Regions from separate parts of the Salibacterium sp. K-3 genome, predicted to be linked through region 1. Evidence: predicted binding sites of a transcription regulator. Region 1 holds the regulator's gene; the other holds the start of a gene.
What was found. The regulator LexA, encoded in region 1, represses DNA repair genes until DNA is damaged. The targets are predictions, from matches to a motif close to CGAACATATGTTCG.
Positions count from the first base shown of each region.

Region 2: the regulator LexA is predicted to act here: its motif matches at 2,588-2,601, upstream of uvrB (excinuclease ABC subunit UvrB).

Region 1 is NZ_JBSVZE010000001.1:1,770,610-1,775,500, reverse strand. Features, by position in the region: gene tkt (transketolase) at 1-1,788, opposite strand, end outside; gene ACW9JV_RS08815 (DUF896 domain-containing protein) at 1,983-2,222, opposite strand; gene ACW9JV_RS08810 (YneB family resolvase-like protein) at 2,363-3,028, opposite strand; gene ACW9JV_RS08805 (hypothetical protein) at 3,045-3,239, opposite strand; gene lexA (transcriptional repressor LexA) at 3,402-4,025, shown strand; gene glnA (type I glutamate--ammonia ligase) at 4,246-4,891, opposite strand, start outside.
Region 2 is NZ_JBSVZE010000001.1:853,207-858,097, reverse strand. Features, by position in the region: gene uvrA (excinuclease ABC subunit UvrA) at 1-505, opposite strand, end outside; gene uvrB (excinuclease ABC subunit UvrB) at 512-2,488, opposite strand; gene ACW9JV_RS03995 (PDZ domain-containing protein) at 2,887-4,080, opposite strand; gene ACW9JV_RS03990 (S41 family peptidase) at 4,111-4,891, opposite strand, start outside.

The sequences.
Region 1 (4,891 bases):
ATAGGAAACCGGCTGTTGATCAAAGGAATGCCAGCTCGGCATGCTGATGACGTTTGCTTTCACGCCGTCTTTTTCCAGAGCTTCTGCTGCCTGTGCCACAAGAGACACTTCCGAACCGGAAGCAAGAAGAAGCACGTCCGGACGGGAGCTGCTTTTCACTAGAACATATGCCCCTTTCTGCACACCCTCCTCAGCGTGTTCGGCGGTTCCCGGCAGTGTTGGCACTCCCTGCCTTGTCAATACCAGAGCTGTCGGTGTATGAGTGCTCTCGAGTGCTGTTTTCCAGGCAGCCACCGTTTCATTTCCGTCTGCCGGCCGGATCACATTCAGATTCGGAACCGCGCGCAGCGCAGAAACCTGCTCGATCGGCTCGTGCGTTGGACCGTCTTCTCCAACTGCAATGCTGTCATGTGTAAACACATAGGTGAGCGGAAGCTCCATTAAAGCACTGAGACGCAGAGCCGGACGAAGGTAGTCGGAAAATACGAGGAAGGTGGACACATATGGATGAACCCCTCCGTGAAGTTTCAGTCCATTTCCGGCAGCGGCCATCGCGAATTCACGTACGCCGAACCAGATATTACGTCCTTGATAATCGTCTCTGCTGAAGTCCGTTTCTTTTTTGATTAATGTTTTGTTGGAACCGGAAAGGTCAGCCGATCCCCCAAACAGGGAAGGCACAGATTGTGATAAAGCCTGCAGCGCTTCGCCGGATACAGCCCGCGTCGCTGCTTTTTCATCCTGATAAACAGGAAGATTTTCATTCCAGCCGTCAGGAAGCTCGCCTTTGACAGCGAGACGGAACTGTTCTGCAAGTTCGGGGCAGGCTGCTTTGTATGTTTCAAATAACTGGTTCCATTCCTGTTCTTTACGGGCCCCTTCAGCTTTCAGAGCGGCAAAGTGCTCCGTCACTTCCGCCGGAATATGAAACGCTTCTTCATATCCCCATTTATAGTAATCCTTAACCAGTTTCACTTCATCCTCTCCGAGCGGAGCTCCGTGCGCCGCACTGGTGCCGCCTTTGTTGGGAGAGCCGAACCCTATTTCTGTTTTCACTTCGATAAGAGATGGACGATCGGCATTCCTTGCTTCTTCTATCGCCTTTTCGATGGCTGCAAGGTCATTGCCGTCTTCTACGAGTACCGTATGCCATCCGCAGGCTTCATACCGTTTCAACACATCTTCGGAAAACGCCTGATGAAGGTCTCCATCCAGCGAAACATCATTGGAGTCATAGAGCATAATCAACCGGCTTAGCTGCAGATGCCCTGCCAGGGAAGCGGATTCAGCAGATATCCCTTCCATCAGATCACCGTCTCCGCAGAGCACATACGTATAGTGATCGACAAGAGGAATGTCTTCGGTGTTATAAACGGCAGCGAGATGGCGTTCAGCCATAGCCATACCCACAGCCATACCAATACCCTGTCCGAGCGGACCGGTGGTCGCTTCCACTCCCGGTGTATCTCCAAACTCGGGATGGCCGGGAGTTTTACTGCCCCACTGCCTGAAATTTTTCAGTTCGTCGAGGGAAAGGTCATACCCGGACAAATGAAGGAGGCTGTATAAGAGCATCGAACCGTGTCCAGCCGAGAGAACAAACCGATCCCGGTTGAACCAGTCCGGGTTTCCGGGGTTATGGTTTAAAAAGGAAGACCACAGCTTATACGCCATAGGGGCCGCTCCCATCGGAAGTCCGGGATGTCCGGAATTTGCTTTTTCCACACTGTCCACGGATAAAGTACGTATCGTATTGACCGCCAATTCTTCTACATGATCTGCTGTCATTAGATTCCCTGCCTTTCTTTTATCACTTCTGTTATGTATCATATACTGCCTATTTTATCATAAACGGAAATGTCCGATAGCACAACCGGAGATGTCCGTTCAGCTCCGGGGACGGGGGCGCAAACATATAAAAACCCTGACGATCAACGGATCATCAGGGTTACCTTTATCTATAGGTTGAACGGATCATGCTGTCACCCGCGGAAATGAGGGTTGTTGCGCTTGGCTTTTTCCAGTTTTTGAGGTGTGACGTCATCGCCCTCCTGGTCTACTACTTTAACGGACTGGAGTTGACTTTTGAATGAAGAGCGGAACTTCGCCAGGTATTCATTACGCAGTTCATGCTGTTCCTCTTCTTCCTGTTCTGTTAATCCTGTGGTTTTTGAGCGGCGTGCCAGTTCATTAATCCGGTCAATCTTTTCCTGCGATAGCATAAGCCTTGATTAACCTCCCTTTTTCCTTGTAAGGTTCTATACTAAATGTAAATCAGGAAATTCGGGAATGCAAACAGGACTGCTCAGGATGAGAAAGGATGAAAAAGATTTCACTATACTGAAAAGCACGTTCATCAGAATTACTCCTGATTCGCCCCGTATGTATTCTGCTCCTCCATATAGGCCTGATACCTTCGATGAACCGTTGCCTTTGAGATGGAATACCCAAGCCCGCGCAGGGTGGCAGCAATATCATAGAAGGGAAGCTCCCTGTTTCGGAGTCTCACGATTTCTTCAATCGGAGCTTCTTTTTTCTTTCTTCCTCCTCCGTCATTGCCGGTAAGATTGTTCTCCGGGTGATAACCGGATGCAACAGCGCGCTTCATTCCCCGCTTTATCTTTAAATTATGAAGGCGCCGCTGCTGTTCCTCTACCAAGGACAGGATGTCCATCAGCATATTGTCGTTTTCTGAAAGCTGCATTTGCCCTTCATCCCTTACCGTATAAACGGGGATATCCAGAGCAGACAGCTGATGAAGCAGCGCAATCCTGGCGTTTCCACGGCCGAGCCGCGTTTCATCCTGAACGCAGAGCACATCTGCTTCGTTTCCCGAAAACCGCTCCATCATCTCAAGCAGTCCGTCCCTTTCCAGGGAATAACCGCCGGCTTCCTCCGTAATCGTCTGATATACCTGAAATCCCTGGTTTTGGGCTAACAGGAAAAGCTCTTCCTGCTGGCGTTTCAGGGAACTCTGCTGTGTTTGTTTCGTCGTGCTGACGCGGCAGTAAATAATGCAGCTTGTCATGTCATTCCTTCACTTTCTATTTGTAGTTGACTGTCCAGTCATAGGTCAGTATATCAGACGGCTCTTCCTCTTCTACAAGATTCATGTTTTTGTTGTATTCATCCGAAGCCTGCGACCATTCCACCACAGTAATCATCATAATAATAGACAAGATAAAGATTAGAAGAATCATCCATTCCTGTTTATTCAGCCTTTTGCATTTGGAAATCATACTACCCCTCCAGTAATGAGAATATCTGTTCCGTCTTTAGATACCACCAGTATATATAGAACTATTGTTCCCGTCAAGGGAAAATTAGAACGAGTGTTTGCGGACATATGTTTTCCATGGTACAATAAACTCAATAAATATTTGGAAAATGAGGTGCAGCCTATGCCTAAACTGTCCAGAAGACAACAGCAGATTCTCGACTATATAAAAGACGAAGTAAAAATGAAAGGCTACCCTCCATCCGTCCGGGAAATCGGAGAATCGGTGGGACTTGCTTCAAGTTCCACCGTCCACGGCCACCTAGCCAGACTGGAAAACAAAGGATATATACGCCGGGATCCGACGAAGCCGCGGGCCATTGAAGTCCTGGAACTGGAAGAAGAAAATGTTTCCATATCTGAAAGCCAGGCTGTTTATGTTCCGGTTCTCGGTAAGGTTACAGCCGGCGAGCCGATTACGGCAGTGGAAAACATTGATGAGTATATTCCTCTTCCTGATCGTATGGTTTCCGATGAAAAAGTATTCGTATTGACCATTGAAGGAGACAGCATGATTGAAGCCGGCATTTATGACGGGGATCTTGTCATTGTCAAACAGGAGCAGACTGCTGATAACGGTGATATCATTGTGGCGATGACAGAGGAACTTGAGGCTACCGTGAAAAGATTCTATAAAGAGGATCATTATATCCGGCTGCAGCCGGAAAATGCCGCCATGGACCCAATCATTCTCGATAACTGTACCATTCTCGGGAAGGTCACCGGGGTTTTCCGAACCCTGCATTAGATCATTTACCATGAGCTTCGGTAGTTCTGCACCTCAAAAAACCGCGGAGCTGTCTCAAAAGACAGTTCCGCGGTTTTTTTGATACCGGCGGATTCCTGCACCGTGAACGCTGGAAAGACCATACCTCTGTACTGGTAAGAAAAACGCAAGGGGCCCGCCTGCAAGATGTTCTTATGCTAAAAAAACCCTGCCACCATTACAGTGACAGGGCTTCTGAATGTTAGTACGTGGACATGAACTGTTCTCTTTCCCAAGGGTGGACCTGGCTTCGGAACATATCCCATTCAATCTCTTTTGCCTCGGCAAAATGCTCAATAGCGTGGGATCCAATCGCATTTACGAGAGTTTCATCGCCGAGAAGATTATCGAGCGATTCACGCAGATCAGCCGGAAGGTCTTTGATCCCTTCTTCTTCACGCTCTTCTTTCGTCATGACATAGATGTTGCGGTCTGTCGGCTCCGGAGCACTCAGCTTTCTCTTAATGCCGTCCAGGCCGGATGCCAGCATAGATGCCATAGCCAGATACGGGTTCGCAGCCGGATCCGGGCTTCTCACTTCAATGCGGGTGCTCATACCGCGGGAAGACGGAATCCGGACAAGCGGACTTCTGTTTCTCAGAGACCAGGCTACATATACTGGTGCTTCAAAGCCTGGTACAAGGCGCTTATAGGAGTTTACAATCGGGTTGGTCAACGCTGTAAAGGCCTGGGCGTGCTCCAGAATTCCTGCAAGGAACTGCATCGCTGTTTCGCTGAGCTGAGAATCGGTTTTCTTGTCGTAAAACGCATTTTCCTTGCCTTTAAACAGCGACATGTTGCAGTGCATGCCGGATCCGTTTACGCCGAACAGCGGCTTCGGCATAAAC
Region 2 (4,891 bases), 920 kb from region 1:
CGAGAAGTTTTACATGCTCTCCTTTACGCCCGGAAACGACAGGAGCGAGAATCTGCATCTTGGTCCGTTCCGGAAAATCCGTCATCCGGTCCACCATCTGCTGGACGGTCTGGGAGGAAATCTCGACGCCGTGTTTCGGGCATATCGGGCGTCCCACCCTTGCAAAAAGCAGGCGCAGGTAGTCATAGATTTCGGTGACCGTGCCGACGGTGGAACGCGGGTTACGGCTTGTCGTTTTCTGATCAATGGAGATGGCCGGAGAGAGCCCTTCAATTGAATCCACATCCGGCTTCTCCATCTGGCCGAGAAACTGACGCGCATAAGCGGACAGGGATTCCACGTAACGGCGCTGTCCTTCGGCGTAAATCGTATCAAACGCCAGAGAAGACTTCCCGGATCCTGAAAGTCCTGTCAGGACAACCAGTTTATCACGGGGAATGGTCACATCTATGTCTTTCAGGTTATGGGAGCGGGCTCCCTTGATCTGTAGATTTTCTACCGGCATGGTACGTCATCCTTCCGCTTTTAATTCAAGTAACATATCACGAAGTTCCGCCGCCCGTTCGAACTGGAGGTCTCTGGCGGCACTCTTCATTTCTTCTTCCATTTCGTCGATCACTTTCTGACGCTCTTTTTTGCTCATCTTATCCAGCGCCGGTTTATCGAAGTCTTCCTGCTCCTCGGAAGAGATCGTTGCCTGGATCAGTTCCGGAATGTCTTTCTGAATCGTTGTCGGTGTAATGCCGTGGGTGTCATTATATTCTTTCTGGATCGCCCGGCGCCGGTTTGTTTCCTCAATCGCAGTATTCATCGAGCGGGTCATCCTGTCGGCATACATGATCACATGGCCGTTTGCATTTCTCGCGGCACGCCCCATTGTCTGGATGAGGGACCGTTCAGCACGGAGAAAGCCTTCCTTATCGGCATCAAGAATGGCAACGAGGGATACTTCCGGAATATCGAGGCCTTCCCGGAGCAGGTTGATGCCGACGAGTACGTCAAATTCCCCTAGCCGCAGCTGCCGTACCACGTCAATCCGCTCCAGCGTTTTCACCTCGGAGTGAAGGTATTTGACGCGGATGCCGACTTCTTTTAAGTAGGAGGTTAAATCTTCGGCCATTTTTTTCGTCAGGGTTGTGACCAGCACCCGTTCTCCCCGCTCCCGACGCTCATGAATCCGGCCGATGAGATCGTCAATCTGGCCTTCAATCGGCTCCACTTCAATCGTTGGATCGAGCAGACCGGTCGGACGGATGATCTGTTCAATGACACCCGGTGAATGTTCCAGTTCATACGGTCCCGGTGTCGCCGATACGTATACAGCCTGCTGCAGCCGGTCTTCAAACTCCTCAAACTGCAGGGGCCGGTTGTCCATCGCCGAAGGCAGACGGAATCCGTGGTCCACCAGCACCTGCTTCCGGGCCCGGTCGCCTTTGTACATGCCGTTCACCTGCGGCAGGGTGACGTGTGATTCGTCGACAATCAACAGAAAGTCTTCCGGAAAAAAGTCCATCAGCGTATACGGGGATTCTCCGGGCTCCCGGAAGGTCAAATGGCGGGAATAGTTCTCGATCCCCGAACAGAATCCCATCTCCCGCATCATTTCAAGGTCATATTTCGTCCGCTGTTCAAGCCGCTGCGCTTCGAGTTCCCGGCCCTTGTCACGGAACGCCTGCAACTGCTCTTCCAGCTCTTTTTCAATGTTTTCGATGGCGCGCTTCATTTTCTCCTCACGCGTTACAAAGTGGGAAGCCGGAAAAACCGCCACATGCTGGCGTTCGCCGAGAATCTCCCCGGTCAGCGCATCCACTTCCGTAATCCGGTCAATCTCATCACCAAAAAACTCCACCCGGACACAGTGTTCATCCCGGGAGGCCGGGAAGATTTCCACAACGTCCCCGCGCACCCGGAAGGTACCGCGTACGAAATTGATGTCGTTGCGTTCATACTGGATATCGACAAGCTCCCGTAGCAGGGCATTGCGTTCCTTTTCCATATCCTTGCGGAGCGACAGAACAAGCTCCCGGTATTCTTCCGGAGAACCAAGGCCGTAAATACAGGAGACACTTGCCACAATAATCACGTCATTCCGTTCGAACAGTGCGCTTGTAGCCGAGTGCCGGAGCTTATCAATTTCATCGTTGATACTGGCATCTTTTTCTATATACATATCAGTCGAAGGGACATAGGCTTCCGGCTGGTAATAATCGTAGTAACTGACAAAATACTCTACGGCATTATTCGGAAACAGTTCCTTGAACTCATTATACAGCTGGCCGGCAAGTGTTTTGTTATGAGCCATCACGAGAGTAGGTTTATTGACACGCTGAATGACATTGGACATCGTAAATGTCTTTCCCGTTCCGGTAGCACCGAGCAGCGTCTGATGCCGCTGTCCCTGCTCGATCCCCCTCGTCAAAGCTTCCACCGCTTCCGGCTGGTCCCCCTGGGGGGAGTAGCCGGAAACGAGTTCGAACGTTTCGTTCATGGTTTTATCCCCCATTTTATCCACGAAGGTTTATTCCTTTTTTCGTCTATTACCGCTTATACATTATACCACATTTTCCATCAATTTAAACGGCTTATTCGAATATATGTTCGTTTTTGGGGAGGGAGGTGGGCAACCTGATCAGCGGACGTTCCGTTAAAACCACCTCGTCCTGCATGGTGGTCGTCGAGCTGGTCCACTATCAAACGGACATTGCCAATTAGTGTCTGATAGGAGGTGTCTACCGGATACCAACGAGCAGAAACAAGACAACAATGGTTCCTTGAGACTTCCCATAGCCACTTACTGAAAGCTCCAGCATTCCAGTGTCTTCTAAGAGAACTCTACAGGACACTACACCAAATCCCCGCTCCAGAACGGAGCGGGGATTTGGTGTCTCAGCCCTCCCGGCTGGAAGCCGGCAGATCATCATTTTCCTTGACCATCAGCACCCCGATTTCGTGGTGCTCATTATCATATACCGCAGACTGGACACGGCGCAGTTCACCGTTTGTGTCCATCACTTCCAGCCTGCAGTGCGCGGAATTTTTCTGGAGGGCATAGTAAAATTCTTTTTTCGTATGAACCGGGATATTATTTACTTTCATGATGGTTTCTCCGGCAGACATCCCCATCTTGGAAGCCGGGGATTCCGGAAGTACAGCCAGAATCTTGACCCCGAGGGGACTCGGCTGGAAATACGTCGGCTTGTTGTTCTCTTCTGAATGCTTCCATACCTGCAGGACTTCCCGCAGCACAAACACAGCAGCCGCGGTATAAAGAACAGCTTCAGGATACACGTAGGCAAGCGCCGCTCCTCCTCCGGCCAGCACACCAAGCAGAAACAGGCGCCGGCCCATCATGTTCAGCGCCGGCTGGGGCAGGGAGTGATAAACGGTATAATCCCCGCCGACAGCCAGCGGAAGCAGAAACAGCGCCAGGCCGCCGTCTCCGACAGGAAGCAGGGGCCACCAGGAAACGGCCTCCAGCATGCCGCCGGGAATAAACAGCACCGACGGAAGAAGCCAGACGCGGCGCATACGGTGCGCTCCAACCCACTTCCCACGGCTGCTCCTGACTGTCAGCGGAGAAGTAAAAAACGTACCGCTCCGGGAAACGAGAAAGCTTTCCAGTATAATCAGTACAGCCATCCAGATGAGCACCGACCGGTAATCGGATTCTCCCAGTGCCTGGAACCAGACGTCCACCCGGTCGTATCCCGTTTCCCAGGCAGGCAGGAATAGTGCCAGAAGTACCGCCGCGCTGACAGTGAAAGCCGGGGAGAGCCACTGCATCCTCCCGCTGATTAAGACGAGCCCGGTAACCAGGGAAAGCAGCACGAGAAAGGAAAACGGAACCGTCACACCGAGAAGGGCGGCCGCCGCCGATCCGGCAAGGCCGGCGGCCAATCCCGGAAGGAGCGGGGCGGTGACATCAAATGCCGCCCGGAACACTCTCGTGTGGAAAGACCGGCGCTCCCGGATCACTCTCCTCCATCCAAGAATCAGCATGACAACCGGAATCAAATATGTCAGCGGATGAGCGAAAAAACGCCCGATCCCATAAAGCAGTTCCCAGCCGATATCACCCATGCCGTTCCTCCTTTCCTTTGCAGCTGCCTTTTATCCCTGTGAACCGGAGATTTTGTCGTTCATTAACTCAAGGGCTTTGTTCAACTGCCTGTCATTCTCCCGGTTCTGGATCTTTTCCATGAGATCCTGGTTCATCCGGCCGGCTGTTTCTTCATCGATCGAACCGGTGACAGACAGGTCTTCTGTTTCCTCCTGGTAACTGCGCACCGCTTCTGCTGTCTGTTCAATAAAATACCCGTCGGTCCGCCCCGGATTATAGCCGAAAGCTTCAAGCATCGTCTGTGCGATTTTTACCTGTTCGCCGTTTGATTCTGTGCTCAGTTCCGCTTCCGGAGACAGGACAGCGGAATAAAAGTACTCCGGCTGCTTCACTTCAACCGTAGGTTTGACGCCTTTTTCGTTAATCCAGTTTCCGTCGGAGGTGAGCCATTTAAACATGGATAACTTCAGCTGGCTTCCATCCCCAAGCCTCTTCGTCTGCTGGACCGTTCCTTTTCCATATGTCGTCTGGCCGACGAGTTCATATTCTCCTGCCTCTTTCAGAGCGGAAGCAAGAATTTCAGAAGCAGATACACTGCCTTCATCAATTAAGCCGATGATGGGGTAGTCCTTTTTCTCCTCCAGCGTGGAAATCGATCGTGTCGTTTCTCCGTTCGGATCTTCAATCTGAACGATCGGCTCATCCCCCGGGATAACAAGATCTCCGATATCTTCCACACTGTTCAGGTAACCACCAGGATTGCCGCGCACATCAATCAACAGGCCGTCGATACCTTCTTTTTCAAGGGCCGTTAACTGCTCTTCAAACTCC